One region of the Sporomusa rhizae genome, then DNA from elsewhere that is predicted to be linked to it. Evidence: riboswitches for the same ligand, from Rfam matches in the RefSeq annotation. Region 1 holds a riboswitch; each other region holds the start of a gene.
What was found. Region 1 has a riboswitch for cyclic di-AMP ahead of SRRS_RS12305 (peptidoglycan-binding protein). Riboswitches for the same ligand answer to the same signal wherever they lie in the genome.
Positions count from the first base shown of each region.

Region 2: linked by a shared signal. The riboswitch ahead of SRRS_RS13580 (3D domain-containing protein) and the one ahead of SRRS_RS12305 (peptidoglycan-binding protein) in region 1 are both predicted to bind cyclic di-AMP.
Region 3: linked by a shared signal. The riboswitch ahead of SRRS_RS22085 (DUF2294 domain-containing protein) and the one ahead of SRRS_RS12305 (peptidoglycan-binding protein) in region 1 are both predicted to bind cyclic di-AMP.
Region 4: linked by a shared signal. The riboswitch ahead of SRRS_RS17520 (4-hydroxy-tetrahydrodipicolinate reductase) and the one ahead of SRRS_RS12305 (peptidoglycan-binding protein) in region 1 are both predicted to bind cyclic di-AMP.

Region 1 is NZ_CP156925.1:2,643,798-2,651,373, forward strand. Features, by position in the region: gene SRRS_RS12295 (polysaccharide deacetylase family protein) at 86-1,015, shown strand; gene guaB (IMP dehydrogenase) at 1,150-2,604, opposite strand; gene SRRS_RS12305 (peptidoglycan-binding protein) at 2,747-3,385, opposite strand; cyclic di-AMP (ydaO/yuaA leader) riboswitch at 3,390-3,527, opposite strand; gene SRRS_RS12310 (hypothetical protein) at 3,902-4,390, opposite strand; gene SRRS_RS12315 (2-hydroxymuconate tautomerase) at 4,451-4,630, opposite strand; gene SRRS_RS12320 (hypothetical protein) at 5,202-5,804, shown strand; gene SRRS_RS12325 (HipA family kinase) at 6,056-6,841, shown strand; gene SRRS_RS12330 (TVP38/TMEM64 family protein) at 6,961-7,576, opposite strand, start outside.
Region 2 is NZ_CP156925.1:2,885,344-2,892,919, reverse strand. Features, by position in the region: gene SRRS_RS13605 (NAD(P)/FAD-dependent oxidoreductase) at 1-227, shown strand, start outside; gene SRRS_RS13600 (Zn-dependent hydrolase) at 334-1,587, shown strand; gene SRRS_RS13595 (2-phosphosulfolactate phosphatase) at 1,629-2,330, shown strand; gene SRRS_RS13590 (3D domain-containing protein) at 2,461-3,246, shown strand; gene SRRS_RS13585 (L,D-transpeptidase family protein) at 3,344-4,063, shown strand; cyclic di-AMP (ydaO/yuaA leader) riboswitch at 4,169-4,314, shown strand; gene SRRS_RS13580 (3D domain-containing protein) at 4,313-4,918, shown strand; gene SRRS_RS13575 (DMT family transporter) at 5,098-5,550, shown strand; gene SRRS_RS13570 (acyl-CoA dehydrogenase family protein) at 5,656-6,789, shown strand; tRNA gene SRRS_RS13565 (tRNA-Val) at 6,850-6,926, shown strand; gene SRRS_RS13560 (carcinine hydrolase/isopenicillin-N N-acyltransferase family protein) at 7,173-7,576, shown strand, end outside.
Region 3 is NZ_CP156925.1:4,716,113-4,723,688, reverse strand. Features, by position in the region: gene SRRS_RS22100 (DUF3870 domain-containing protein) at 1-103, shown strand, start outside; gene SRRS_RS22095 (dipeptide epimerase) at 277-1,368, shown strand; gene dcuC (C4-dicarboxylate transporter DcuC) at 1,442-2,803, shown strand; cyclic di-AMP (ydaO/yuaA leader) riboswitch at 3,148-3,283, shown strand; gene SRRS_RS22085 (DUF2294 domain-containing protein) at 3,363-3,749, shown strand; gene SRRS_RS22080 (helix-turn-helix domain-containing protein) at 4,003-4,281, shown strand; partial or broken gene SRRS_RS22075 (APC family permease) at 4,407-4,688, shown strand; gene SRRS_RS22070 (methyl-accepting chemotaxis protein) at 4,884-5,729, shown strand; gene SRRS_RS22065 (Na/Pi cotransporter family protein) at 5,807-6,721, shown strand; gene SRRS_RS22060 (ECF transporter S component) at 6,899-7,495, shown strand.
Region 4 is NZ_CP156925.1:3,696,452-3,704,027, forward strand. Features, by position in the region: gene SRRS_RS17500 (glutathione ABC transporter substrate-binding protein) at 1-270, opposite strand, end outside; gene SRRS_RS17505 (gamma-glutamyl-gamma-aminobutyrate hydrolase family protein) at 1,138-1,869, shown strand; gene SRRS_RS17510 (hypothetical protein) at 1,926-2,471, opposite strand; gene SRRS_RS17515 (DMT family transporter) at 2,850-3,725, shown strand; gene SRRS_RS17520 (4-hydroxy-tetrahydrodipicolinate reductase) at 3,789-4,556, opposite strand; cyclic di-AMP (ydaO/yuaA leader) riboswitch at 4,693-4,828, opposite strand; gene SRRS_RS17525 (Na+/H+ antiporter NhaC family protein) at 5,223-6,374, opposite strand; gene SRRS_RS17530 (TetR/AcrR family transcriptional regulator) at 6,594-7,184, opposite strand; gene SRRS_RS17535 (DUF456 domain-containing protein) at 7,200-7,576, opposite strand, start outside.

The DNA of each region.
Region 1 (7,576 bases):
TTACATGCAGGAATAGGCATTCCTGTTGGAGAATATACGAATTTTAGACACAGTTTATCAAACTATTTCAAAATAGGAGCGTATAATGAATAATACGTCAAGATTTTTTCATACAGTTTGCGGACTGAGTGCAATATGTTTACTGTTATTAGTTTCGTCACCGTTAGCTTTGTTAGCATTTGCCGATTTTAATTCGTCGGCTTCAGTAATTGGTTTGCCTTTAGAGCAAGCACCTTCTCAATCAACTGCCATCAATACTTCTCCGAACCAGAATGTTGACGCTTACTATATAAATGAAAACCCCGACAATCCGCCAACAGCTGCTAAACCGGTTTACGACGTTTTTACGGTAGAAGAACGCCAAGCAAGGGGCTTAGTGTTAGAAGTTCCTAAAGTAAGCCAATATTACGGCGAAAAAGTTGTTTATCTTACGTTTGATGATGGACCAGATCCTGAAAACACACCGGTAATTCTAGACATCCTTAAAAGTAATAGTATTAAAGCTACTTTCTTCGTTGTGGGCAACGAGGCAGAAAAGTATCCAGATATTTTGCGTCGAATTTATCAAGAAGGACATGCCATCGGAAATCACTCCTATAATCATGTTTACCGTGATTTATATCAATCGGCCAACAGTTATATTGCTCAATTGCGTCATACCGATGATGTTATTAAAAAAGCAATCGGCGTTCGTCCCCGCATATCACGAGCCCCCGGAGGGTCGGCGGGTAGTTTTACCAAAGAGTACTGGGGAGCTTTAAATAAACTAGGCTATATTGAAGTAGGCTGGAATATAAGTTCCGGCGATGCTTCTAGTGCTAAAGCCAATCGTATTTTAAATAATATCGTTTCCCAAATGGAAAATAAAAACTTGTGGAGTCATGCTATTGTACTAATGCATGATGGGCGGGGTCATGCGGAAACAGTGAAGGCGCTGACGGATATTATTAAATACTATAAAGAGCGTAAATTTGAATTCCGTGTAGTCAACTTTGAGACTCCAGCACCATGGTAATTTATTGATATAAAAAATGCTTTGGACTATTGTCCAAAGCATTTTTTTATCCTGCTCTGAAAGGTTGACTTTCACGTGGATTAGGTAATAACGGCTTCCTCTTTCTTATGGGTTCAGTATAAGCCGTAAGTTTTTTATAAACTATAATTAGGAGATTCTTTTGTAATGCTGATATCGTGAGGATGGCTTTCTTTTAGGCCGGCACCGGTGATGCGGATAAACTGGGTTTTGCTAATTAATTCTTGGATATTGCGAACACCGCAGTATCCCATTCCGGCACGCAGACCACCAAGCAATTGGAATACTGTATCGGCAACGGAGCCTTTATACGGTACCCTGCCTTCAATTCCCTCGGGCACAAGTTTGTCCATGTTTTCTTGGAAGTAACGGTCTTTACTGCCTTCTGCCATGGCCCCCAGTGATCCCATGCCACGGTATACTTTATAGCTGCGGCCTTGATAAATAATGGTTTCGCCAGGACTTTCTTCAGTACCTGCGAGAAGGTTGCCTATCATTACCACTTGAGCTCCGGCCGCGATAGCTTTGGCAACGTCTCCAGAGTATTTAATACCACCGTCAGCAATAATGGGGACATTATACTCACGAGCAGCTCTGGAACAATTGTAGATTGCTGTAATTTGCGGCACACCAATGCCGGCGATAACACGGGTGGTGCATATAGAACCTGGCCCAATTCCTACTTTCACAGCATCTGCCCCTGCCTCAATTAAATCACGGGTAGCCTCAGCTGTGGCTACGTTTCCGGCAATTAGGTCAACATGCGGGAATGTATTCTTGATGGTTCTAACCGCTTCAAGTACCCCTCGTGAATGGCCGTGGGCGGTATCTACAACGAGAACATCTACTTTGGCTGCAACAATAGCTTCAACACGCTCCATCATATCAGAACCAACACCAATAGCGGCGGCTACTAATAAGCGACCTTTAGGATCTTTGGCTGAATTCGGGTACTTTTGGGCTTTTTCAATATCTTTTATTGTAATAAGTCCTTTTAAGTTTCCTTCGGAATCAAGCAAGGGCAGCTTCTCGATGCGATGCTCACGTAAAATTTCTTTGGCTTCTTCTAATGAAGTGCCAACATGGGCAGTGATTAGGTGTTCTCTGGTCATGCAATCAGAAATTTTACGGCTTAAATCGGTTTCAAAACGCAAATCCCGGTTTGTAAGAATACCGACAAGTTTGCCAGCATTAGTTACCGGAACACCGGAAATATGATATTTTTCCATAAGGTTATGGGCATCTTGCAGTGTATTACTGGGAGATAAAAATATTGGGTCAACAATAATTCCATGCTCAGAGCGTTTGACTTTATCAATTTCATTTGCTTGACGAGCAATCGGCATATTTTTATGTATTACCCCTATGCCACCTTCACGTGCCATGGCAATTGCCATACGGGCTTCCGTAACGGTATCCATGCCAGAACTGATAATAGGCATATTAAGCTTAATGTTTTTTGTCAAGTAAGTGGATACTTCTACTTCTCTCGGCAGAACTTCTGATTTTGCGGGTACAAGTAGTACATCATCAAAAGTTAAACCTTCGGGGCCAAATTTGTTGTCAAACATCAGTTGAAACTCCTTTCAGTGAACATCATCGTAATAGGTATTTCCCAATATAATAACACAAATAAACTAGCCAAATCTACCTCTTTTTATGTAATAATAAAAAAAAATAATTCAGCCTGGCAAAATAATGCCAGGCTTATCATTAACTAAGAACATATACTTTTACATTTTGAATACCGAAATCATAAGCCACTGCTACTGACTGCATGGCAATATCGATACGGTTTCCCTTGATTGCGCCTCCGGTATCTTCAGCTACTCCATACATACCTTTTCCGTCGGCAAATTCAATATATAAGCGAGAACCAAGTGGAATTACTTGTGGATCAACGGCAATTACACCTGGGCGTACCATGGTACCCATATACGTCATGTTGCCCCATTGGCCGTTATCATGCGGACCGGCGGCATAAGCAGTAGCCTTTATATCCAGAACAGCTTTATAGCGTCCTGGAGCGTTACTTCTTGATACCTCTGGCATACGACTGTCTTGCATGACTTGAACAGTTTCCTGGCCGACAACTCCGTCAGCGGCAAGGTTTTTCTTATTTTGATAGTCGATTACCGATTGCTCAGTAGTTTCGCCAAAAACCCCATCAACTGAGATGCTATCATAACCCAATTCGATAAGTCTAGACTGCAGCTCTTCTACTGTTTGACCTGTCATTCCTGATTTAAGTGCTTGATCTCCTAATGCAGCTAAGGCTAATGGTGTCCAGAATGTAGCACCTAGGAATGCCATAGCAATGGCGGAACTAATAATTTTTTTGATGTTTTTCATTAAAAACACCCCTTTCTAAAAGCCTACGAGGTTAGCTGACGGGTTCGGGACAAAGGGAAATCCCTACCGCATTATGCGGATTCACCCCAGAAATGGTTCCCCCGTTTTCCTTTTTTATTAGGAAATTCGGCTTGTCGTATATATTACACGATATATTTATAAAGGGCAAACAATATATGAAGTAGTTATTAGAAAACACTTATTATTAGACAAGCTTATTCTTTGGTATGCTCCTATATGCTACCTTATATAATATAAATTTTTATTACGCGTAAACAAAACTTAGGAATTATATGTTAAAGCATTGGTATGCGACAAAAAAGCCTTACAGAATAACCGGCCAATCTATCAGTATATCATTTGTAGACAATTAGGATACTGACAGTAAAATGGGACTACCATTCAGATAGTCCCATCTTAGTCTATTACAAGCAGTATGCAGTGCAGTCTGCCAATTTTTAATAATATTGGGTTTACCTACCCGCAAAATGGGTTTGGAGTCTCTTTTCGGGATGGCTAGTTTTTGCCCAGCATAAATGGTGCAAACCCAAGCTCGCCCCAGTAATGGTTGTCGTACACTTGGATAATGCCATTCACTCTTCTCTGTAAGATCTTTTTTACGTGGCTGAGAGAACTAAAAAATATCCGGGTTTGGGGGTGGGCATTATTGAGTGCTGCTTGATGGTAAAACTGCACTGATTTGTCTATAGCAGTGTAGACTGCCCAAAGCTTTGTTAATACCTTAATATTAGTATTTATTTTACTCGGGTTAATAGCCTCTTGCCAGGCTGTGTCCAAGCCGAGCAATTTAGTTTCATCTACATTAGGATAGTGAGCGATGTCGATGTTAGTTGCCTCTGCTGCGAATAAAAGTTGTAAAAAGCCATCTTGGAATTGCTCAAGGAGAGTAATAAACGGCAAATTTTCGGTAACGATATCTGCTAATGACGCTATTTCACTGCTTATAGCAGTTTCAATTTCAAGTGCAAATTGTATAGGGTTCATACGTTAAGCACTACCTTTCTAATAATCAGGCCATTTCGCTCTGCGAAATGGCCTGACAAATTATTTCTTGCTAGACAAAAATACACCAGCCTTAGCGACAGGAGATTCACGTACGATGATAGTTACGGCTTCAGGTGGACATTTTGCAGTTTCGACAATTACTTCAGTCACTCTTTTGACCATTTCCTGCTTTTGTTCTTGAGAACGGCCTTCGAGCAGGTCAATTTGTACAATTGGCATTTGCTACACCTCCAAAATCTATTATTAGTATTTTTCGTGCTAGATAATATATCCCCTGCTTAAATTTGGTAGCAGCAGTTAAAAATTTCATAGATTGTAAAAACAATATCAGGCCGCAATTTTATTAAAAGTAAGCGAAGTTTTTGTCAAACTTATAAAATGTTAGTCGCGTTGCAACCGTGATTGACTCTTTTTTGATTTGCCGGTTGCTAGGAACAGCATATAAATTTGCCTAATCCTGCTTTTGGTTTACGTCGTAGCCAGTACCGGTAGGTAAGAAATCTCCGCCAATACCTCTGTTAGTGCTTATTTCCTGCCACACATTGGGCCAAAATCCGGTCGTTACCTTATCACAAAGCCGGGCCTCTCATTGATGAAACTAATACGGATCCCATAAGCCGGAGATGGTTAAAAAACATATACCTTCAAAATTACAAATTGTGCATAGTTAATCTGACGTAAATATATAACTATTTGTTTTTTATAATGATGCGAAAGTAACAAATTGATTCTATTACTCATAAAGTATAGTAGTATATTGCTTATTAGATATTGAAGGAGGTCTATACTTGTGAGTATCTTCAGAGAACTCCGCAACGAATGCTTGATTAGGGAACTCGATCGCGAGTTAAACACAGATGTATTGTTATTTGGCTTCGACGGTATGACATATTTTGGTAATTTACAAAAGGTTGAGGACTGCCGTATAGCTTTTTTATCGCCAGCTATTGAGGCTCAATCGAACGTAGAAATTCTTTCTCCCGGTGGAGAAGTCGTAGAGGTAAGATTCTTACAAGTTGATTTGTGGCAAATTGTTGCCAAAGCTACTGGGATAAGAGCTAATCCATTTACATCATCAGAGGATTGTGATTCGGCTCACTCTATGAGGACTGAGGTATCGCAGCAAATAACCGAAACAAGTGAGCGCCAAGAGAGCCATGAACTGATTTGCATACTAAGACGTATGATTGGTGATAACGTAGTAGTTACGACTCTTGGTGGCTTTATATTTGAGGGTATACTTGGAAATGTCGATGATGAGCTGGCCTTTATATCGGTTAATGAGATATTCGGCCCAGGTAATTCTTCGGGAATATCTGATAATACGGTAAGTACAGCTGTAGTAAATCTTGAAGCTTTAACGTCAGTGTCCAGATCAGCTGAATGTTGCTAAAGCTGACGATTTTTGGGTACGAGTGAAAATATCAATTAAATTAATGCTAATGCCAGGGTAAAAGACTCGGTGAATTTTTTTACCGAGTCTTTTTATCAAGAGAGTTCTATTGTCACAGTAAATAATGAAAATATATTTTTTCCGGATAAAAATATATTTTATTCGGATAGAGTAACAGCGGTTTCTGCTGCTCTCGCTGATGCTGGGCACAAGCCGTATTTTTTTTGACTGCGTTAGGAGGGATTGACAGTATGCTAATGGCGGCAGCATATTTGGGGAAAGTAGGCGTCGGGGTTACTGTGCCGCAGTTTTTTCGTGCTCAAGATGAAAACGTCTATGTAGTAAAATTCCAAAACAACCGGCTTGGCTCCAGGGTTTTGGTAAGCGAATTTTTTGCAGCAAAGTTTGGTGCGATAATGGGGTTGTGTTTTCCGGCGAGTGATATCATTAGCATTGATGAAAAAATATTGAATAATAATTCATATCTTCTTGAGTTAGGTTTGGAACCAGGACTGCATTTTGCCTCGCGCTACATTGAAAATACGGAATACGTAAGAAAAGAGAAACTATATAAGGCTATTAATGTCAAAGACATGGCTGGCGTTGTGTTGTTTGACCATATGTTTCACAATGCGGATCGGGCAAAAAATCATAAAAACTTACTTCTCCGTCTTGAGAATGAGCAGTACAAAATCTATGCAATCGATAATTCGCATTTATTTAGATCCAGTCGCTGGACGATTGACTCGCTACAGAAACTGGGTACAAAAATAATAACATATTATTTTCGATACTATAGAAAATTGCTAAACAATATTCTTTTTTTTCAGGATTTTGTACCATATGTCAATATAGTAAGAAAGATTAGTAATGAGCAAATTGACGGTATCATACAGGAAATTCCTCAGAAATGGCTGCCGGGTGAGGTGGATCGCACCGCTTTATCGGAATATGCAAAAATACGCAGGGATATGGTCGATTTGATATGTGAAGAACTTTGCAGGTTGATTCCGAGAAGCAGAGGCGGGCAAAAATGATTTATTGCTATAATTCCTAAAAAACGAAATAAAAATGAAACTACCGAATACCAACTTTTTACTGATGGTAAGTAGTTTCGTTTTTTTATAAAGTGCCGTTAGTTCCCTACACAAAAATTTCAAAGTTCGGTTTTTTTATTTCTTTTTTGCCACCAGAGAACGCCATAAATAACGATAACCAGCAGGATAATAAAAATTAGCCGACCTAAATTTTCACCGGCAAAAACAATATCGTGTCCCAGTAATACCTTAACAACTACCGGCGGTAGCTTACCGATGATGGTTGCCAGAAAAAAGTCTTTGAAAGAGATACGGCTAATCGCAGCAACGGCAGTTATAATACCGGATGGTGCCAAGGGTAAGAGTCTGGCTAGCAAAAGTGCTTTAAATCCATTGGCGGCACTATAGTCATCTACTTGCTTAAGATAACGACTTTTCGCTATCCAGCCCTCGACGGCGTGACGGAAAAAATAGCGGGCGAAAACGAACATAAATAAGGCACCAATCACTTCACCGATCCAAGAGATTATTGTACCCCAAAATAGTCCAAAGACGATGCCGGCAGCACCTGATAAAATCATAAATGGAAAAACAATTGTAAAAGTCATGATAACAAATAGAACAATTGTTATCATGACGGCGCTAGGTCCGAAAGATCTTAAATATTCTGCCAAGGCGGCAATGTCGCCTCTTTCAATAATACCATAAGCGTGGTGGAAAAATTCCGGCTGCCAC
Region 2 (7,576 bases), 240 kb from region 1:
GTCTTATCGGTACTGCAAAAGGCTGGAAGATAGTTATCGGTGGCTGTGCTGGTGCCAGAGCGAGAATTGGCGATGTATTAATTGAGCAGGTTCCACAAGAAGAAGTGCTGTCGATTATTGAAAAAGTAATTGCATACTATAAAGAAAACGCCCGCAAATTCGAGCGTATCGGAATGATGATCGATCGTCTTGGTCTAGACACTGTAAAACAAGGAATATTAGGGTAAAAGATAAAAACGCTTGGAAATCCAAGCGTTTTATCTTTTAAAATCGATTATGGAATTTTTACCAAAATAGAGTTATACTGTCAGTAGAGATTTATTTAAGGGGGCGATGGCTATTCAAACTAATAACTCGCAAGACATATCCTGGGTTTTGGCACAAATAGAGCATATCGCTCAGTTTGGACAAAATGCGTCTGGTATCACACGCCTGGCTTTTACTGATGATGATCTTCAAGCGCGAAAATATATCATTGAACTAATGCAAAGTGCAGGTCTTGCCGTAATTACTGATGCTATTGGAAATATCATCGGGCGGTATGAACCAGAAGGAATTAATCCCGAGGCTGCAACTGTGATGACAGGTTCTCATCTTGACACCGTACCTTCCGGAGGAAAGTACGACGGGGTGCTAGGAATAGTGTGTGGACTAGCGGCTGTCAGTCGTCTAAAGACTCGAGATGAACTTAAACATCCTTTAGAGGTCGTTGTGTTCGCCGCTGAAGAATCCAGCAGATTTTCCTTTGCCACTATAGGAAGTAAGGCAATGGCCGGACTAACTAACCCTGCTGTATTGAAACGAATTAAGGACCACGAAGAAATTAGCTTAGCCTCAGAGTTAGAAAAAATCGGGCTTAAAATTGATAACGCTCTAAATGCGGCGCGACCAGCTAATAGTATTAAAGGATTTGTAGAATTGCATATTGAGCATGGTGAACTTTTAGATGAGAAGAGTATCAATATTGGTATTGTAGATAGAGTTTCCGCACCTACTAGACTAAAGATAACAGTCACTGGGATGCCTGGTCATTCTGGCGCAATCTCCATTGCAGAACGACAAGACGCTTTAGTGAGTGCATCTTTGATAGTGTTGGCCATTAGGAACATTGCGGCCGAATATGAATACAAAGGCGCCATTGGAACAGTAACAATATTGAAGACACGTCCTGGCGCTATTAATGTAATTCCCGGAAAAGTCGAAATGTGGGTTGATATACGAGGAACAGAGCATGAGAGTATTGTTGAAATGCTGCAGGAAATAAAAGACGCGGTAAGTTCTATTGCCGACGACAATGATACTGCAGTTGCTATTGAAGTATTAGCATCTGAAAAGCCGGTTTCTCTCAGTCAAAATTTGAATCAGATTATCGAAACTGTGTGTTCCAAACTGAGACTGTCCAGCCTTAGGCTTGATAGCCGTGCGGGGCATGATGCCATGAACATAGCTTATGTAGCACCCGCCGGATTGATATTTGTTCCTTGTAAAGACGGCGTGAGTCACAACGAGAACGAATACATTAACCCGAAAGACATTGAAGCAGGATTAGATGTATTAACAGAAACACTATACCAATTGGCAAAATAACTTTAAAAAATATATTTAAATCAAGCGAGGTACATATATAGTTGAACATTGATATTTGTTTTACACCTAACGACTTTAATGCTAAGGAATATGGCGGTTACGCTGCGGTAGTTATTGACGCCTTTCGCGCGACTACAAGTATTGCTACAGCCTGCGCAAACGGTTGTAAGCGAATCATCCCGGTAAAAACGGTGGAAGAGGCCCTCCAGATCAAGAACAAATATCCTGAAGTATTCCTGGCTGGGGAACGGGAGGGCTTACTTATACCAGGGTTTAACCTAGGAAATTCGCCCTATGAATATACAAGAGAACAAATTGCTGATAAAACCCTCGTTATGACAACTACCAATGGAACCCTGGCATTGACAAAAGCGGCTTCACTTCCCAGAGTATATGTAGCAGCTTTTGTTAACGCGGCTGCTGTTACTAACGCTTTGCGTCAGCAGCAGGAAAACATAGTTATTTTGTGTGCAGGCTCCGAAGGGCGTTTTTCGTTAGAAGATACTTTATGTGCTGGTCTGCTTGCAGAACGACTAAGTAGCATGTCTAAGCTTAGCGATACTGCTTTAGCTGCCAAGGGAATGTATTGTGATTTTAAAAATGATCTGCTAAACCGCGTTTCCGAATCATCACATGCCAAATATTTAAGTAGTATAGGCTTTGAACAAGATATCGCCTATTGCTTAAACCATGACACGTTGTCAGTAGTACCAATATTTGCAGAAAACAGTATAACGGCTTGATTATACGTCGGTATTGCCTGAATGATAACATTCAGGCTTTTTATTTGTTCAATTTTCCCTCTGTTATTTATGTAAACCATATGATAAAATGTCTACTGAGCCAAGCCATCAAATGAGAGGAGTTTTATATTTGAAGAAAAAAATAGCCGCGATCCTGTTGATGGTTTTTTCAGTGCCATTTTTTACGCCTGTAGTACCTAAAGCCAATGCAGCATTTTTGGATGATAAACTGGCCCAAGTTGCCGGCAACCTAACCGCCACCCAGATACAAGAGTTAATAAAAGTAAAAGAGACGTTAAATGCAAGTGATAGGCAAGCCTTATTGGGCAGAATAGCGCAAACGGCTCTGGAACGTTCTGGAAATGCTACTGTTGCTAATAATATTACCGCACTTGCTGAACAATTAACACCGAAAGAGCAGACTGTTTCGCGGGATAATCTTACTCAGATGGTAGAATCTACAGTACGCAATAAAGTACAAGAGAAAGTGCAAGGAGAAGTAACCAATCATTTCGCTGGTTATCAGAAAGAAATTGCACTTCTTTCACAGTTGTTTAATAACAGCAATAACCTAACCCCTAAAGCGGTTGAAAATAATAACACACTTGCTGGAGCACCGGAGAATTACCGCAGAATGCTTGATATGACTGCGACTGCTTACGGTCCAGGAATGCTCGATAACGGCAAATGGAATAATTCAACCTATGTGGGTGGCAAAGTAAAAAAAGGGGTAGTAGCTGTTGACCCTAAAGTAATTCCTATGGGAACAAAACTCTGGGTCGAGGGCTACGGCCCGGCTGTAGCTGAGGATCAAGGCAGTGCCATTAAAGGCAATCGGATTGACTTGGCTTTCGACACAAGACAGGAAGCTCTTGACTATGGTATTCAAAAAGTAAAAGTGTACGTTTTAAATTAACCGGCCAATGGCCGGTTTCTTTTATTCCTCTTTTCATACCCCTTTGAAAATGCGCATATATTTTGTGGAAGAGTAGTTTGCATGAGGAGGGAGTTTAGTGAATTCATTCCGGTCTCTCAGAATTAGGCGATCCCGGATATTTTATAGTATTGTAATTTTGGCTATTATTAGTATTGCGTTTAGCATAATTAGTTTCGAGTACATAGATGAACAAGAGTTTGCATCAATTGGAACAAACCAACCGACAGAATCTCCCAAAGGCAAAGTAAGTATTGTGGTAAAGATACAGTCAAGGGTGCTCGAACTTTATAATGACGAGCAATTATATAAAAAATATCGCATCGCGGTAGGGAAAAGTAAAACTCCGACACCAATAGGTGAATGGAATGTAGTTTGGAAGGATTACGACTGGGGAACAGGTTTTGGGACTCGGTGGATGGGCCTAAATGTACCGTGGGGCACCTATGGTATTCATGGTACTAATAAGCCATGGTCAATTGGCCAGTTTGCCAGTCATGGCTGCATCCGAATGCGTAATAAAGACATCGAAGAACTGTTCGAATGGATTCCTATTGGAACTCCGGTGCGAATTGAAGACAGAAAAGTAAGTGTAAATAGGAATCTGAAATTAAAAACATCCGGCGCTGATGTTGTAGTATTACAGCTGAAACTTAAAGAACTGGGGTATTTTCAAGGCAGGGCAGATGGTTTGTTTGGCACTATGACCGAAGAAGCCGTTAAAGCTTTCCAGGCAGATAAGGGAATACCTGTTACCGGTGTGGCCAATAAGGAACTATACACAGTCTTAGGAATATAAAATTAGTTAACGTGTCATAAATAGGAAACAATTCGCGCTATTTAGTGATAACATAAAAATTTAGCTATTTAAGAAATTTGACCAATTTTACAATAATGTGTATTATTATTTATAATGCCGAATCCTTATAAGGTACGGGGGAACCAATAGATATACAGGGGTGAAATCCGCTATGGCGGAGGGGTGATTCTCTTTTCTTCTCTTTGACCCTAACCCGACAGCTAACCTCGGAGGCATAAATAAAGAGAGGTGGTACAACTGAAGAGAGCATTTTTTGCAATTTTGTTTGTATTTACCGTGTTGTGCTTAACTACCAACCCGGCTGTCGGATTGGCTGCACCGCCGCAGGATATGGCGGCCTTAACTATCGGGGCACGCGGTGATGACGTACGATTGGTACAGAAGCTGCTGGCAGATGGCGGTTTTTATGCCGGAGAGATTGATGGGGTTTTTGGTCCTGTTACCGCAAAAGCCGTAAAAGAATTTCAACAAAGTGCTAACCTTACTGTAAATGGGATTATAGACAAAGAAAACTTTGTCTATCTTGAACGGTTGGCTGGTGAACCCAGCAGATACAGTCGTTCCCTTATTATGAGAGCATCAGGCTATAGTGCGTTTGACCCAGGTAATGGAAACCGCACCTATTCCGGTAGCCTTTTGCGGAAGGGCTTGGTTGCTGTTGATCCATCAGTGATTCCTCTGGGGACTAGGTTGTATATTAAGGGGTACGGCTATGCGATAGCTGACGATATTGGCAGTGCTATTAAAGGCAACCGTATTGACTTAGCTTTTGACAGCCACCGCGAAGCGTTAAACTTTGGATTGCAGAAAGTTACAGTATACGTGCTGGACTAAGAAAGTTGGCAGGCCGTGGCCTGCTTTTCTTTTTATAATAGCTAACTTCCCGGAATATTAACAGGCCCTAAGTATTATACTATTTTTATCCTGTGACTAACCTTCTGATGGGGTTAAAACCCAATCTGAAGCTAAGTCTACTTTATAATTATGTATAGTACAAGGGGGCGTGTTTAGGCTTGAACTTTATTTCGAACGAAATGCTGCCATTAGTATTAGCATTGGTTTCAGGGGTATTAATGGCAGTACAAGGTTCGCTTAATACTGCATTAAGTAAAGTTATCGGTCTTCTAGAAGCTACTTTTTTTGTCCATATTACGGGAACTATTTTGGCTGTGATCTTGCTTTTTTTCTTTAAAATGGGAAAAGGTAATTTGTATGCATGGCAAGATGCACCTTGGTATTCATGGCTGGGTGGTTTTATTGGCGTAGCTATAATATATTTAGTAGCAGCTAGTATTCCGGGAGTCGGTGTAGCTAATGCTACAACGGCTATTATTGTTGGGCAAGTCTTAACGGCTATAATTATTGACCACTTTGGCGGCTTCGGTCTTGAGCGTATGTCATGCAGTCCTCAGCAGATATTTGGACTGGTATTACTTGCAATAGGCGCTAAATTGTTATTAAAATAGCGTTTTTTTATTTTTTTCGCTATTAGGTGTTAACAAAAAAAAAATTATAAGGTATACTTATCATTAGAATTTTTTGGTATCATGTCACCAACAAGGAGGCAAAGCATGGATTTTAACTTTACTCCCGATCAACTGGATCTGCAAAAGATGGTTAGAGAATTAGTTACTAAAGAAATCACTCCTCACGCTTTAGAAATGGATAAAGAAGGCGTGGTTCCTCCAGAACTTTGGAAAAAATTGGACGAAGCTGGATTGCTTAATCTAACCGTTCCTGAAGAGTATGATGGTCCGGGTCTCGAAGCTCTCTCAATTGCTCTTATTTATGAAGAATTAGGCAAAGGTTGCGCTGGTGTTGCCACGACAACAGCTGCAAACGCATTAGCTTCGTATCCAGTGGTATTGTTAGGCAATGATGATCAAAAACGCAAGTTTTTTGATATCATAAATAACGGTAAATTGGCTGCTTTTGCACTAACCGAACCAGGTGCCGGATCTGATGCCGGAGCCGTTGCTACATCTGCAGTCAAAGACGGTGAACACTATATACTTAATGGTACTAAGTGCTTTATTACCAATGGTGGTATTGCCGATATTTTTGTAATCTTTGCTAATACACGTAAAACAGCCGGTATCCGTGGGTTAACCGCGTTTATCGTTGAGCGCGGCACCCCTGGTTTCTCTGTAGGTAAAGAAGAAGAGAAGATGGGCATCAGAGCATCTAACACCTGTGAATTGGTTTTGGAGAATGTGCGTATTCCTGCAGCTAACAGGATTGGCCGCGAAGGAGAAGGCTTTAAAATTGCAATGAAAACTCTGGATGCAGCCCGTCCATTTGTCGGCGCAGTTTCAGTAGGCTTGGCCCAATCTGCCTTTGAGCTTGCTGTTAAATACTCTAAAGAGCGTGTTCAATTTGATAAGCCGATTGCTTCGTTCCAGCTTATTCAAGCAATGTTAGCAGATATGGCTATGCAAATCGAAGCAGCTCGCCTTTTGGTATATAAAGCTTGCTGGATGAAAGACCAAGGAGTTGACTATGCTAAGGAATCCGCCATAGCCAAATGTTTTGCTGCCGATACGGCTATGAAGGTTACAACCGATGCCGTACAAGTACTTGGCGGTTATGGGTATTCCAAAGAATATCCGGCAGAAAAGTATATGCGCGACGCTAAGATTATGCAGATTTACGAAGGCACTAATCAAATTCAGCGTTTAGTAATTGCTAATAATATCTTATATTAATTTATATTTCTGGATGCTTGACTTTTAAAGTTAACCGTAATATAATTACATACGTAGTAAGGGATTATAGCTCAGTTGGTTAGAGTACTACGTTGACATCGTAGGGGTCACTGGTTCGAGTCCAGTTAGTCCCACCAGAAATTTTAGGCTAGTAGATTAATCTACTAGCCTTTTTTATGTGCCGAGATTAGACATACCATCTCTTCACCGTGCGAAGAGACTTCAATAAACTATATGAAACTACAACTGGCCAACATATTCACTGTCGGCCAGTTTTTTGCCTTAAACTCTACTGTTTTATTGGAAATGTAGTAAAATAAATACAGCGAAAATAAGTATCGGTAAAAATCAATAATTTATATTCTATGTATCGGAGTGATATTGTGAAAAGGACGATAGTAATTGTAATACTATTATTGATTATGTTTACTTTTGGTTTACAGGCACACGCATGCACACTTTGGGCTGCTAATGGCAATATTGTTCAAGGAGGTGGAAGTTTAATCGTTAAAAATCGTGATTGGGCTCCTGATCATCATCAAAAATTAAAATTAATTTCACCAGCAAACGGGTACAAATATATTGGACTTTTTGTTATTGACGGCAATCATAAGGGACTAAAAGCAGGAATAAATGAAAAAGGATTAGTTACAATCAGTGCATCAGCAGGATCTATAGCGTTTAAAGAAAGAAAAATACTGCCATATACCCATGCGCTCTATGAGCAATTATTAAATGAATGTGGCAGTGTAGACGAAGCAATTGCTAGAACTGAATTATTTTTAGG
Region 3 (7,576 bases), 2.1 Mb from region 1:
TTATTTCGGTTCGTCGCAGAAAGCAATTTTGGTAGCGTATAAAGACGCCCAGAAAAAGTTTTCCCGAATAACTAATGGCTTACCTGTTGATCTGAACGAGTAATTACATATAAGGCTGCTTTGTTTATCGTGGGCTTGCTTAGTTTTACGCAAGTATACGGCATAAATAAAATCCAGCAACAAAGTCTTCCCGCTGAAGACTATTGTTCTGCTGGAATTTTTTATGTCATAAAAGGAATACCTTGCAAGATATCGAACATAAGGAGGAGATTGCCTGTGAAAATTGCAGCAATTAAGATTGGCAAAGTCAGTATACCGCTAAAAAAACCGTTTAAGACTGCTCTCCGGCAGGTTAATTCGGCAGAAGACATTATCATCAAGGTTATTGCCGATACCGGCGAGATTGGTTTCGGTAATGCTCCGCCCACGGCAGTTATTACTGGGGATAGCCAAGACTCCATTATTGCCGCCATTCGCGATACCATTGGCCCAAAGTTGATTGGCATGGATGTTGACAATCTGGAAGAGATTATGAGTGCAATTGACACCTCAATGCTGCATAACAGCTCAGCCAAAGCAGCGCTGGATATTGCTGTTTATGATTTGTTTGGCAAACTGCATGGCATTCCGCTCTACAAATTGTTTGGCGGGTACCGTAATGCTATGGAGACAGATTTGACGATTAGTGTCAATGCGCCGGAAGAAATGGTTCGGGATTCGCTGGAAGCTGTTGCCGAAGGCTATAAGGCGCTCAAGCTCAAAGTAGGTACAGATGCGGCGCTGGACATTAAGCGGGTGCAAGCCATTCGCGAAGCTGTCGGTTATGATGTCAAAATCCGCCTCGATGCCAATCAGGGCTGGAAACCTAAAGAAGCTGTCAGAACTATCCGAAAGTTTGAGGATATGGGGCTCGACATTGAATTGATTGAGCAGCCGGTAAAAGCCCACGATTTCAAAGGGCTCAAATATGTCACCGATAATGTACAGACAGATATTATGGCAGATGAAGCCGCTTTTGGTACATATGAAGTATTTCAACTGCTGGCAATGGAAGCTTGTGACCTAATCAATATTAAATTGATGAAAGCAGGCGGTTTGCACAACGCAATCAAAATTGCTCATTTTGCTGAAACAATGGGTGTTGAATGTATGATGGGCTGTATGCTGGAAAGCAAAGTTGGAATTACAGCCGCCGCCAGCATTGCGGCCAGTAAAAAGATTATTACCAGGGCTGATTTGGATGCCGCCGTGTTATTAGCTGAAGATCCTGTTGTGGGCGGCGTAAGCTTTAGCAAAAACCAGCTTATTATTCCCGACGCTCCGGGATTAGGAATTACCGACGTAAAAGGCTGGCAGGAAATCTGCTGAGAGGAGGGGACTAACAAAACTGGAAGAAGCCGGTACTAAGAAGGTGTATAAAATAAAATAGGAGGTAAGTTTTGTGGGTATTGTTCTTTCATTAATTGTTACGTTTTGGGTAGGGTATCTTATTGTAAAAAAATACAAACCGCAACCTGTTTTATTCATGGCTGGACTAATCCTAATGTTTGCTGCAGTAGCGCTTGGTCTTGGTGAGATTTTGCCGGCTAAGTCCAGCACTGGCTCAGTATTTGTCGATGCTTTTGAATTTATAAAACAAACCATGAGTTCACGGGCGGCCGGTCTTGGCCTTAACATCATGGCCGTAGGCGGTTTTGCCCGCTATATGGATCATATTGGCGCAAGTAAGTCTCTGGTAAAACTGACCATTAAGCCGCTGTTGGCTTTCCGTTCGCCCTATTTGGTAATGGCTGGCACTTGGGTCTTGGGTATGTTTTTAGGTTTGTGCATTAATAGTGCTTCCGGGTTGGCCATGCTGCTTATGGTTACCGTATTCCCGGTACTTATCAGCCTTGGCGTAAGCCGCCTGTCTGCTACCGCAGTTATCGCCACAACTCTTTGTCTTGACTGGAGCCCAAGCGATACCGGTACAATCCTTTCGGCCAACACTGCGGGTATTGACCCCGTACTTTACTGGACTAACTACCAAATTCCTATTGCCGCAGTTGTAATTCCTGTCGTAGCCGTACTTCATTTTGCCGTACAAAAGTGGATGGATAAACGCGATGGACATGTTGTTCAAGCTAGCGAATTAGCTGCTTCCGATTCAGATGAAACCGTTCCTCCGATGATTTACGCAATTCTTCCCGCGGTGCCGCTGGCTTTAATATTGATTTTCAGCAGCCTGTGGATTACCTGGATTAAGATGGATATTATTAAAGCCATGTTTATTGGTGTTGCGGTTGGTATGGTCTTTGAATATATCCGTCACAGAGATGGTAAAAAAGTTCTCAATGACATCCAATCCTTCTTTGATGGTCTGGGAATGCAAATGGCTAATGTTATCACCCTGATTGTAGCTGGTGAAACTTTTGCCAAAGGTCTTACTACTATTGGAACAATTGATACCATCATTGCTTCCGCGCAAACTTCCGGCTTCGGTGCCGCTGGTATGATCCTGGTTATGATCGGCATAATTGCTGTTTCTTCGGTTGTCATGGGTTCAGGCAATGCTCCGTTCTTTGCTTTTGCCGCACTGACACCGACAGTAGCAGCTAAAATGTCGGTTGCGCCTGTTGTAATGCTGCTGCCGATGCACTTTGCGGCCAGTGCCGCCCGGGCTATCTCGCCGATAACCGCAGTTATTGTTGTTGCTTCTAGTATGGGTGGTGTTTCCCCGTTTGATGTAGTTAAACGGACGGCCATTCCGATGATTGGTGCGTTACTCTGCATTATCATTGCTAACTTTGTATTTTTCTACTAATAAATTGAGACTCCAAAAAGCCCTAGTATAAGCTAGGGCTTTTTTTGTCCTGATAGAAATATAACTTTCGCCTGGATAAGGGCAACATCGACTTCCGCTTTCGCCAAAGGCTCGGCGCAAGTCGTGTTTTCTTTATAATATTGTAATTAATAGATTATGGGAATAACGCCATTTAAAGGTATTCTCAATTTGGCCGTGGTAAAATGAAGAAAGAAGTAGCAACGATGAGGTAAGCTATGATTTCCTGTGATACCTGCTTTATTTGTAGGATAGCCATTTGCCGTTAGCCGCTATTGTTCTAATTGCAGCTTTTCTTTTAGCAGTTCCGGGAGTATAGTATTTATAACAGCATAAGGCCGAGTTCCAGTATGGAAGCGGAGGAACCACTTTTTGGGGTTAATTCTGTTAATGCAGAAGGGATGTCTTATCTCTTGCCATCCTACCCGTCAGCTAACTTCGTAGGCTAAAGCAAGGGGTCGCTAGACCTTTTAGGGTCTTCTTTTTGTTTTTCCGGACTTCTACAAGAAGGAATCCGGACAGTTGGAGGTACGATAAAGTAATGGCCCCAAAAAAAGCCGTATTGGAAGCGGCTATAAGTGATTCTTTTATTAAATTGCAGCGCAGCCAGGTTGGGCGCGGACCTGTCGAAACCCGGACATATATTATTGAAGATATGGTCCTCGTACGGTTTAAAGGAGTGCTCACTGTCGAGGAGACTCATTTAGCCAAAACCGATAAGGGGCGGCAGGTAGTAAAGGAAATGCGCCAGATACTCAGGGAAACTTTTAGTAACCAAGCTGAGGAGCTGGTCGCAAGGCTTACCGAGTGTAAGGTCATTAGTAGTCACAGTGATATAAGTACAAAAACCGGCGAACGAGTCGAAATATATATATTGGAAAACAACTTAGAGAAAAAACTTAGATGTCTGGAGAAGAGTGGCGTATAACACTAAAAAGTGTTTGGATACCAGCCTTCAGATACGAGCGGAAACATGACCAACGGGCTGGTGGACAGGGCACGAGGCAAAAGCTTGGTGTTGGGTAGGCCGGTACGAAGGTATGAGGCAAAGAGGTTTTTCTTATGCCTGGTATTTTTGTACCGGTCTATTATTTTGCCTTGATTAGGCGTAGTTAGGGCAGTTTCGACTGTCTTGATGTGATATTATTATTTTTATTATTGATGAATAAGAGGGGATCAGAATGATTGGTGAGAAGCTGCGGTCATTACGTGAACGCTGCGGCATGACTCAGGAAGAAATGGCAGAATCGTTAGGTGTGTCGATTGTGGCAATTGAACACTATGAAGCCGATCGTTGGAAGCCGGGAAATAGTCTTGTTACTAAAATTGCGGAGCTGCTAAAAGTAACGGTGCCGGAACTGGTAGGCGACTGCATGGCCGTGAAAAATGAGGACGGTAGTACTGTTTATATCAAAAATCTAGGCTGCGGCCGTTTTTGTGCGGTAGGCAGAACAAAATAGGAAATACTGGCGGGTAAAGCATAGGTAGTATTATGGATGCTGCGCAGGCCGGTATGGAGAAATTAGGCATAAACTATGCTCAATTTCTCCATACCGGCCATTTTCTTTTTTATTTAACTGCCGCCCAAAAAGTTCAAGAAAAATGGCAGCAATGGAATCCTGATGTTGAATTAGTAACCATTTATTCCCCTTATCGGTTGGTTATAGGTCCGCTTGTTAATTATGTGGAACGGTTGGAGCGTAAAAAAGAACCGGACGATTTTATTACCGTAGTGATTCCGGAGTTTGAGACCAGGAAATGGTGGCATCGTCTGCTGCATAATCAAACCGGATTTATTCTCAGAACGTTACTAATTCTTAATAAGAATGTAATAGTTACTACTATTCCGTTTCATTTGCACAAATAAAACACAATATTGAGAAAATTAATGCAATATGTAACATAATGCAGGAAAATGCTGCTATGCATAGAATTTATCAAAGTAATTCAGGTCTTTATTAGAATATTGATAGTAGCTTTGATTTCAAGCCAATATTAACTAACTTACATACTAATTAGTGCAAAACAATGGCATTAAAAAATATATAAGTGAGGCGACACTATGCAACGGCATTCCGGAGAAGAAATCTTGCGGTTATTTACTGAATTAGCCCCTTACATTAATGATTTTATTATTGAGGATGTAGGGGTATCGGTAATTAAAGACGGACTTTATACTGCGTATGTGCCTGGTAAGTCTTTCGACCTCGGAGTTAAAGCAGGCCAGCCTATGCAAGGGCAGGTCAGTGAGCAATGTATTAAAACAGGCAGTAAGGTTATTCGTTTGATAACCAAGGAGCAATCGGCTTTTGGGATTCCTTATATTGCGTGCGCGCATCCCATAAAAGAGAGGGCAGCTACCATTGGCTGTGTTATTACAACCCAAGCTATTGTCAATCAGGAGAAAATCCGGTCTATTTCCAGTGAACTTGCGGCTTCGTCTGAGGAATTTAGTGCCAGTATGGAGGAAATCGCGGCAGGTGCACAAGAGTTGGCGAATATTTGCAGCGAACTTGGAGAACTGAGTGGCGACCTGGCTGCTACCATTAAGCATACTGACGAAATTGTTGCTTTTATTAGAAACGTGTCCAACCAGACCAATCTGCTGGGATTGAATGCCGCTATAGAATCTGCCCGTGTCGGTGAAGCTGGCAGAGGGTTCAGTGTTGTGGCTGAAGAAGTTAGGAAGCTGGCTGCCGTAAGCGCCGAGTCAGTTAAAAACATCAATGCGTCCTTACACCAAATCCAAGAGTCTATCGTGCAAATGAATCAAAAGGTAGTAAGTATTGATAAAACTGTGCAAATCCAGGAACAGTCTATTCAGGAAATGGCGAAAGCCAGCCAAGGGTTTGCATCCATGGCTACAGAGTTATCCAGTGTTTCTGAAGATATGATGCATAGTAAATAACCCGTAAAAAATGTGCCATACCTACGGTCTCTCAAACATATGGTAGTAGAGATAAATTATGTTGGAGGGGAAAAGGTATGGTCGAATTTTTTGTAGGGTTAGGTATGCTGCTTGGCGGCATTTTTATCATGCGTTATGGCTTGAAAAAAGCCTTATGGTATAAATTGCATAAGGTGCTTGTCAATTTGACTAAGACACCGTGGCGCGGCCTGCTGTTGGGTGCAGTAGCGGCCGCATTATTTCAGAGCAGTACAACGGTATGTTTGATTACAATCGGTATCGTCAGCGCCGACTACCTGTCTTTCCGTCAGGCCCTGGGAATTATATTGGGGGCAAATATCGGCACTTGCTCCACAGTACAGTTGGTCACTGTCGCTGTTCCTTTAGAGTGCATATTGCCGCTCATTGCTTTTGTTCTATTGTCGACCATGGTAAAGAAATTCCGGTATCTGGGATTAGCTGCCGCCGGACTTTTGAGTATGCTGGCCGGAGTTGAGTTGCTCGTTCAGGGTATCTCCAGTATGTCTCAGTTCCAGGAGATGGCGGCGTACTTGGTCCAAGCGAAAGAGCAGCCGCTGTATGGCATTTGGGGCGGAATTGTTGCCACTATTATTTTTCAATCAAGCAGTGCAGCCACTGCGTTACTTATGCTGTTGGCCGATTTGGGATATGTCGATATTATGACAGCTGCCTATGTAGTATATGGAAATAACATTGGTTCTTGTGTATCTTCTGTTGTTTTCAGCGCAGCGGCACCAAGAGCCGCCAGACAGGTTGCCTTATCGCACATTCTGCTGAACGTGCTTGGTGTCGCCATCTTTTTTCCGCTAACAAAACTGCTGGTAATTGCTGCCGGTTGGTTTAGCGTAGATTTTAGCACGCAGGTGGCTATTATCCATACACTGTTTAATGTGCTATCCTCGCTGATGATACTGCCTGTTTACAATCAGTTTGTTGGGCTAATTTGCCTATTAATACCTGAGAAATATTAAAAGTAAACTTTCAAAAAAAATTATACCAATTTACCCTAAGATATGATAATATGTTAGCGGAGTGAAAGAAGCCGTCATGACAGCTGGTATTCTTAGAAACCGGACTGACGGTATCTGTAAAGCTCCTTAATAAACGACTTATATCCCAAAGGGGAATAAGAACGGAGGTAATAAAAAATGGAAAAGACGGAATCTTTACGTTCAGCGGGTAAATTCGGAGTACGGCAAATTGCCATCATCGGTATGCTGTCAGCTATTTCCATAATGTTAGGCTTATCGGGATTTGGATTTATTCCACTGCCGACAGCGAAAGCCACCATTATGCAAATTCCGGTTATTATTGGCGCTATTTTAGAAGGACCGCTGGTTGGCGCCATGATTGGTCTGCTTTTCGGGATATTTAGCATTATCCAGAGTTTAACCACCCCAAATATTCTTTCTTTTGCTTTTATAAATCCGCTTGTCTCGGTATTGCCACGGGTACTGATTGGCATTACCGCCTATTATGCTTATAAATGGACTTGGAGTAAGAATGAAGGTGTGCGCATTGGCGTAGGAGCCATTGTCGGTTCGCTTACTAATACCCTTGGCGTACTGACAATGATCTATCTGTTATATGCCGTTCAGTTCGCGCAAACAAGAGGTATTGACGTTAGTGCGGCAACCAAAGTTATCTATGGCATAGCTCTGGTAAACGGAGTTCCTGAAGCTATTATTGCAATGGCTATTAGCGTTCCGGTCATAATGGCTATTAAAAAGCGTTATAAAAACTAAAAAACAAATAAAAAAAATGGCCACTTAGGCCATTTTTTTTTATTTGTTTTTTAGAACAGTGTTATCACAATGGAAGCGGAT
Region 4 (7,576 bases), 1.1 Mb from region 1:
TTCCGGAATAGCTTCTGCCAATACAGGTATAACTTTCATATCTTTATCAAAGCCTAAGAGTCCCTCATACATAGTCTTTTGGATACCAAAAGCTAATGTATCTTGCGTATCATGCGGATCTAGGGTTGTCGGATTGGCATCCTGCCCTACCACCATTTCATTTGATTTTTTATCACCGCTGGCTTGATTTGACTTTGAACAGCCTGTCAGCAATAAACCAATAGCTAACATACTAACAAGTAGCAGACTAAGAATTTTTGATGGCTTCATTTAATTGTTACCTCCTTATGTAATAAATACTACAAGTATCATAGGCTGAGTTACCCAACATCCTTAAGCATAATCCGATTTCGTATTGGGGCCGCCTATTATATAAAAGCAGTTATCTGCTTACTTGCACATACCTCCTTTGTCAGGTTCCGATTATATAATAATCACGGAACAATTATAGAACAGACTAATCCTACCTGAAATTTAGTCCCCTTATCCGGTTACCAAACGCTCTTAAATTCCGTTTGGAGAAGAGGGAATCTTAGAGCAGGCTAGTCATCGGATAAATAACAATGAGAATATATTGCAACTTTTATGCCAACCGAATAACATAAAGAAAAAGATATTTTTTTTACATTTTTAATATTGTGTATATCCTGAGGGTGGAGACAAATACAATCATGTATGACCCATATGTTTATTTTAATAATTATCAACATCTGTGATTAATCCTACTACAAACAGAACAATTTTGCAGCATTTTTTTTGCCATACATCTATTTATGAACATTTTTTAAAGTAATTTGTACATTCACTACATACACAATTAGACTAAAAAAATACAGTTATCAGTAACTTATCCCACTCATCAGGTTACCAATAGGTTAACCTATTGGTAACCTGATGATAACCAATTAGTCATATTAGGGTATTATCTTTCAAAACTTCCCTTATAAAACCCTCTTTTATCTGTTTTGGGTCAGCCTAATACTGTCAAAATGAGTTTCATGCCTTTTTTCTCTTATATGGAAGGAATTTTGCATTATTATCGATAACTTAATAATAATAGATTGGTATAAAGGTGCGCATTCAATCTGCTCATCCTTATGCCTGCCCTATTCGTAAAATCGTTGGGAGATGGATATATTGCGCAAACCAGTTATTGGAATTACTTGCAACACATTATTGGCTGAGGGCACAGTACTTCCCGGTATGATAAGAGCATTTGCCAATACCGATTACATCGACGCCGTCACGAAAGCCGAAGGGATACCAATTTTATTACCACCTGTAGCAAATCCAGCTCTTATCAGCGAACAAGTTGCAGCAGTTGACGGCTTAATCATGTCAGGCGGGCCTGACGTTGATCCGCAATTATACGGAGAAGAGCCTCTGGAAAAGTTGGGCTGTGTAAATCATGTCCGGGATGAATACGAATTGTTAGTAGTCAAGGCAGCTGCCCAATTAAAAAAACCTATCCTGGGCATTTGCCGCGGTGTACAAATTATCAACGTTGCCTATGGCGGGACACTATATCAAGATATATCCCAAATTGAAGGGACAAGCATTAAACACTTTCAGGAGGTTACCCAAAGAGACGCCTTGTGGCATACTGTGACTATTAAGCCAGCATCCACCTTGGCATCCATCATTGGCGAGGACAACATCCTCGTTAACAGTTTTCATCATCAAGCGTTGAAAACTGCCGCTCCTGGCTTTAATATCACAGCTTATTCTAAAGATGGGGTTATCGAAGCCATTGAACTTGCTGGCGACCATTTTGTGCTAGGCGTACAGTGGCATCCCGAAATGATAGCAAAAAAATACCCTGCCATGTTGGCATTGTTTAGAGCCTTGGTTAAACAAGCAAGCTTGTAATGCAACAGGCTTGCACCTTTCTTTAGAAAAGGAGCAAGCCTGTTTTATTTTAGTTCTTAATAAGAAGCATTTCCCTGGTTTATAACCTTTTTAAAACGCCATCCCTTCGCTAGGGTAATATGTTGAATCTGAAGGCTTATCTGAGAATAATCCCATTGATAATCAATGACTTTTTCGTCTAAGCCAGTCCCGCATTCGGTTATTTTTCCGGACGTAGTCTTGCCATCACTATAAAATTTCTCCGTAGTAAATGAAAAAACAGGGTCGAATCCGCAACTGGTTTCCTTAATCATTTCCCAAAGAACAATCGTTTGAGAATTTTCTTCCGCTAATATACTGGCAAAATACTCGATTTTCTTTTTTCCCACCGTCCAATTGACGTCAGCCAGTGTGCTATAAATTCCAATATCTGTTTTCTGTCTGTAAGTCAGGGTTAGATGATCATTTTGCATCAATGCTCCGGCAACAGCCGTCAGGATGTCCTCTTTACTGCTGGCCAAAGTTTTGTCCCCAGGAGTGCTTGCAAGAGCAACTTTGGTACCGCATTGACAACAAAATTTGCTTGCTTCAGCTACCGGCTGACCGCATTGAGTACAGTACATTGCTAATCCCTCCTGCGACCGATAACTTATGATTTTCACTTTGTAAATTCCGTTATGTAAAATAAAGCCTGTTTTTGTTACCATCAATATAATTTATGAAAAAAGCCGGAATTTGTGCAGACTGTTATACTTTAATGCTACGTTGCTTCTCACAAAAAAAGTACTTATATTTTTAATAATAGTATGGTTACCATGCTTATGATACAATGTGACTGAAGACAAAAACGCTTTCCGTTGAAAGGAGGATTACGGATGCTTTTTAAGCCTCTTTTTGAAAATGATACTCCGGTAGCAATCCATTCCTAAGACGGAAGGATTGCTTGAGCATAGGCCTTCCGTCTGTAAATCATAACCGACTAAAAGACGGAGGGATTGTTAATGATAAAGAATTATGCCGGACAAATATACCTGACCCTAGCCGCAAGCATCTGGGGTGGTATGTATGTAGTGAGCAAAGTTGTGCTTGCAGTTATATCTCCAATTGAGCTAGTTTGGCTGCGCTATTTTGTGGCCCTGCTAACACTGAGTATATTGGGCCTTATTACCCGCCAGTCGTGGCAAATCCGAAAAAAAGACCTTCCACTGATTATAGCCATCGGAATAATTGGCTACTCAATTTCAATCTGGATGCAATTTCTCGGTACACAGCTCTCCTCGGCTCAGATGGGCGCAGTAATTACTTCGGCAACGCCTGCGTTTATGGCTATATTTGCCCGTATTTTATTAGGAGAACAAATCACTTTTAAAAAAGCATTATCAGTGTGTTTGGCAACTACAGGTGTTCTAATGATTGTTGGCATTGGTGATCTAGGCGATTCATCCCGGCTTGGCGGCGGCATATTGGCAATAGCCGCACTTACTTGGGCGCTAATGTCTGTACTCATAAAACGAGTGCCTAACGATTACTCACAACTTGTAATTACGACATACGCAATATTGGTTGCAACGGTAGTAATTACACCATTTGCTGTCACCGAAATAACAACAAGCGATCTTCAAGTTCTTACTCAGCCCAAAGTGTGGGGAGGAGTACTATATATTGGTACCGTCTCCACTGCAGGTGCGTTCTTTCTTTGGAACAAAGGGCTGCAAATAGTTACCGCGACAAGCGCCGGACTTTACTTTTTCTTTCAACCGGTGGTTGGCACCCTGCTAGGTTGGCTTTTCTTAGGGGAGCAAGTTGGCTTGACCTTTTGGATCGGCGCCTTGCTAATCTTATCCGGGGTCTTACTGGTTATTAAGGAAGAAGCATAATAAATCACACCCACCCGTATAACGGGTGGGTGTGATTTATTAAAAAACTGTTATCATAAAGGGTTAGTAAACCGGAATGTTTTTTCTAAACATATCCGCAATTACTGTTTCCATGGTATATAACCCAGGGGGTTGACCTAATAAAAATTTGGCGGCAAAAATTGCCCCCTGCCCAAAGGCGGCCCTGCTGATACTTTCATGGAGCAAGCGGATTGTCTGATTTGGCATCCCAAAGATGATTTCGTGCCTGCCAACGATTCCGCCAACACGAATTGAATGTAGGTGTTCTTTAACATTGAGATTAAGTGCTTTTGCTATTTTTTTGGCGGTTCCTGAAACTTCTTTTTTGCCTTTAAAATGTTCCTCAACAATCTCGATATCCGCATGAGGAGCTATTTTTTGTAAAATTTGAGCGGCTACCAGCAAAACATTAATCCCTAATGTAATGTTGGGAGAATAAAGCACCGGCGCAGACTCAGCAAAAGACTGTAATAAGTCCAGTTCCTCTTTCTCATATTGGGAAATCGCAGAGATAATAGGAATCCCGGCTGACGCAGCCTTTTCGTATAAGTAAAGCCCGGTAAGCCCTGAAAAATCTATGAGAGCATCGATTGGTCTTGTGTCAAAAAAATTATCGTCAATGTCCCCAATAGAAAAAATCTCCCCTGCGTCACATTCATGACCTAATAGGCGGCTGGCATATTTCCGGTGATCCTCATAGCCTTTACGCACTACCCACTCCAGCGTGAATAGATTATCATGCAGGAATTCGTTAGCAATAATTTTTCCCGTCTTCCCAAACCCAAAAATGCCAATTCTAATTTTCTCCACTCAAAATTCCTCCTTAAAACTGTAGTTTGTTTTTTTACTACCTCATCCTGCATGACGCAGTAGCTTTACAAAATCAGCTTCCGAGAAGGAATGTTTAAAGACTCGTAAATGGCCTTTAATGATTGGCAGGACAACACATCCTTCTCTTTCAACGCCTACGAGGTTAGCTGACGGATTCGGGCAGAAAGAAATTTGCCCTACCTGTTCTACAGGATTCACCCCGAAAATGGGTCCCCCGCTTCCATGAGATTGGAATTCGGCGATTGCCTTACTTATGATTTAAAAACATATCTATATCCTATCGGAACTTCAAAACAAATTATATTTTTCAAAAACCAAAAATATTCATACCTCCGCGATATATTTTTTTTGGTGCATTTATCTTTATATTCTTTTTCCTAATTTTACCATACTTTAATTAATTTGTATTCATTTACTTTACTTATTTCATATAAATAGTATATATAGAGAATGAAAATTCTCATTCCGGCCCGCCGAAACCACCTAAGAAAGCACGCAAATAAAAAAGAGTCTTCTTCCAGACTCATTTAGACAATAAAAGAGCCTGGTGACAGGCTCCTCCAAAATTTTTTTATTTAATCATACAACATCATTTTGAATATATCAATGACCTATTTTACTGGTTGCGATTCCTCAAAAATATATCTATATCTTTGTTCGTACAACTAAATTAGTCAGCGGTACTAAGAATAGATAAAAAGCATAAATGATGAATCCGGCATCTGCCGATAGCATTACCGCAGGGACAGCGCCGGCAATATTCCACGGAATCAGTGCAGAGATTACTATTACCGTATTCTCCAGATCAACTGCTAACCGGTAATTGCTTAATTGATTTCTTTCATAAAGTTTATGGGTAATTTGATGGCTAAGCATTACGGCCAGTGTTTGGTTGCAGGCAAATGCGGCTGTGGCTATGCTTGACAATACAGCCGTGAGATATACACTGGTTTTCGTGCTGATTTTTTCAAAAAAAACTTCAATGTCACTCAGTAAACCAGTCCCTTGAAAGATACCGGCATAGGCTGAAGAAATCAGCACAATGAGGGAAACGTTCAGCATAGAATACAACCCGCCACCCCGAATTATATCGGCAAAGAAGCCCCCATTTTCCATACGGTATCCTGTGGCAATATAATTCATTAATTTAAGAAACGGTATGTGTTGAACAAAAAGAGCAATCAATACACTTAATAAAATACTGACACCCATTGATAGCTTCACATCTACCCGGAAAGCAGCAAACACTAGTATAATGAGCGCCGGCAACAACACAATCAGGCTTATATCAAAAGAATTTATTATTTCATCTACAATTTGATTATTGTAAAAAGCCAACGGATTGGTATAAGACAAATATACATACCCCAAGATGGAAAGGGCAAAGGGAATGCTTGCCGTCTTATTCATGTTTGCAATATTGATATACAGCTTGGTGTTAGTCAAAGCGGCTACAAGGTTGGCGCTTGAAGACATAGGCGAACATCTGTCGCCAAAATAAGCCCCGGCAATGATTGCACCGGCAGCCATATTTATATCAACGTTACCGCTCTTCGCCAAAACTATCAGCACTACCCCAATTGTCCCAACGGTTCCGAAAGAAGTGCCAAGCAAAAAGGACACCAGACAGGACAATAGGAACGCCGATACTATAAAGTACTTGGCACTCATAAACATTATGCCGTAATACACGATAAAGGGAATCGTGCCGCAAGCCCGCCAAGCCGCCGTTATTATCCCGATTAATACAAAAATCTTAATTACAATCAACGACTTTTTTGAGTCGTCTCCCATCATCTTCAATAAATCGGTTAAGGTATAGCCTCTACGAAGGGATATAAGTGTAAAGCAGCTAAGCCCGAAAAGTAAAGGGTAGAGTATTGATATACTATGATAAATGCTGAAAAGCAACGAGGCAAAGAAAAGAAAAAATATAATTATTATATCCAAAAAGCCATCCCTCTCTAAGGTTAGTAACGAAAGGCTTGCACCAGTAGGCGCAAGCCTTTTTTCACGTTATCGGGCAACAATACCGTAGAGAAAAGTGTCGGCAATGCCATGAGCTGCCTTTTCAATAGACTCCATATTGGGGCCAACAAACCCCTGGAATACCATCATGACAATTACGCTGAACAGGCCGTGAGCCGCTTTGTGTGCGTTACAGGGTCTAATAGTCCCCTGCTCAATACCTTCTTCTAAAATCCGTTCCAGCACGCCAATGGTTTTTCGAAATCTTTCCCGGTACTTTTCCCGCTGCGCCTCGGTGAAGCTTGATGGTTCTTCATGTCCAAGACCGCGCATCTCATGCATAAGCACCCGCCACAAATCTGCGTTTTCCACATAAAAATCCAAAAAAACCTTGATTGCTTTCTGCACTTTATCTAAAGAAGGTTCAGACAGCCCGGCAATATCGTTAAGTTCACTTTCAAATTTAGCGCTGCGTTCTTTAATAAGTGTGTAAAATAGCTGTTCCTTATTAACAAAATAGTTGTATACTGTGCCTTTACCGGTATCGGCCAATGCAATAATTTCATCAACTGTGGCGCGGTGATACCCCTTACGGGAAAAAACAGTATAGGCAGCATCGAGTATTTGCCGGCGTTTCATATGTTTCCTCCTGTTCTAGACCTGCCACGTTAGTCTGGAGATCACAAAAACCACCATCCCTATGGCCATTGCTAACTTAAAAATCATAGCCAAAGTTTGGCCAATAACAATACTTTTGGCAACACGTCCTGCTTTTTCTGAGCTGCCTGTGGCCCAATACTCCGCTAAGTAACCGGCAGTAAAAGACCCGCCGATAGCTCCGGCAATAGAGCCAAGCCCCGGCATAATTCCCGTACCAATAATCCCACCGGCAATTCCGCCGATAAAAGCGGCTATGATAGCTGAACGGGACGCGTTTTCTTTCTTCGCTCCGAGCGAACCCGCTATAAATTCAACGATTTCTCCGATCACCAGAGCAGCAAACAGGATGATGAGTACCATACTACTCATAT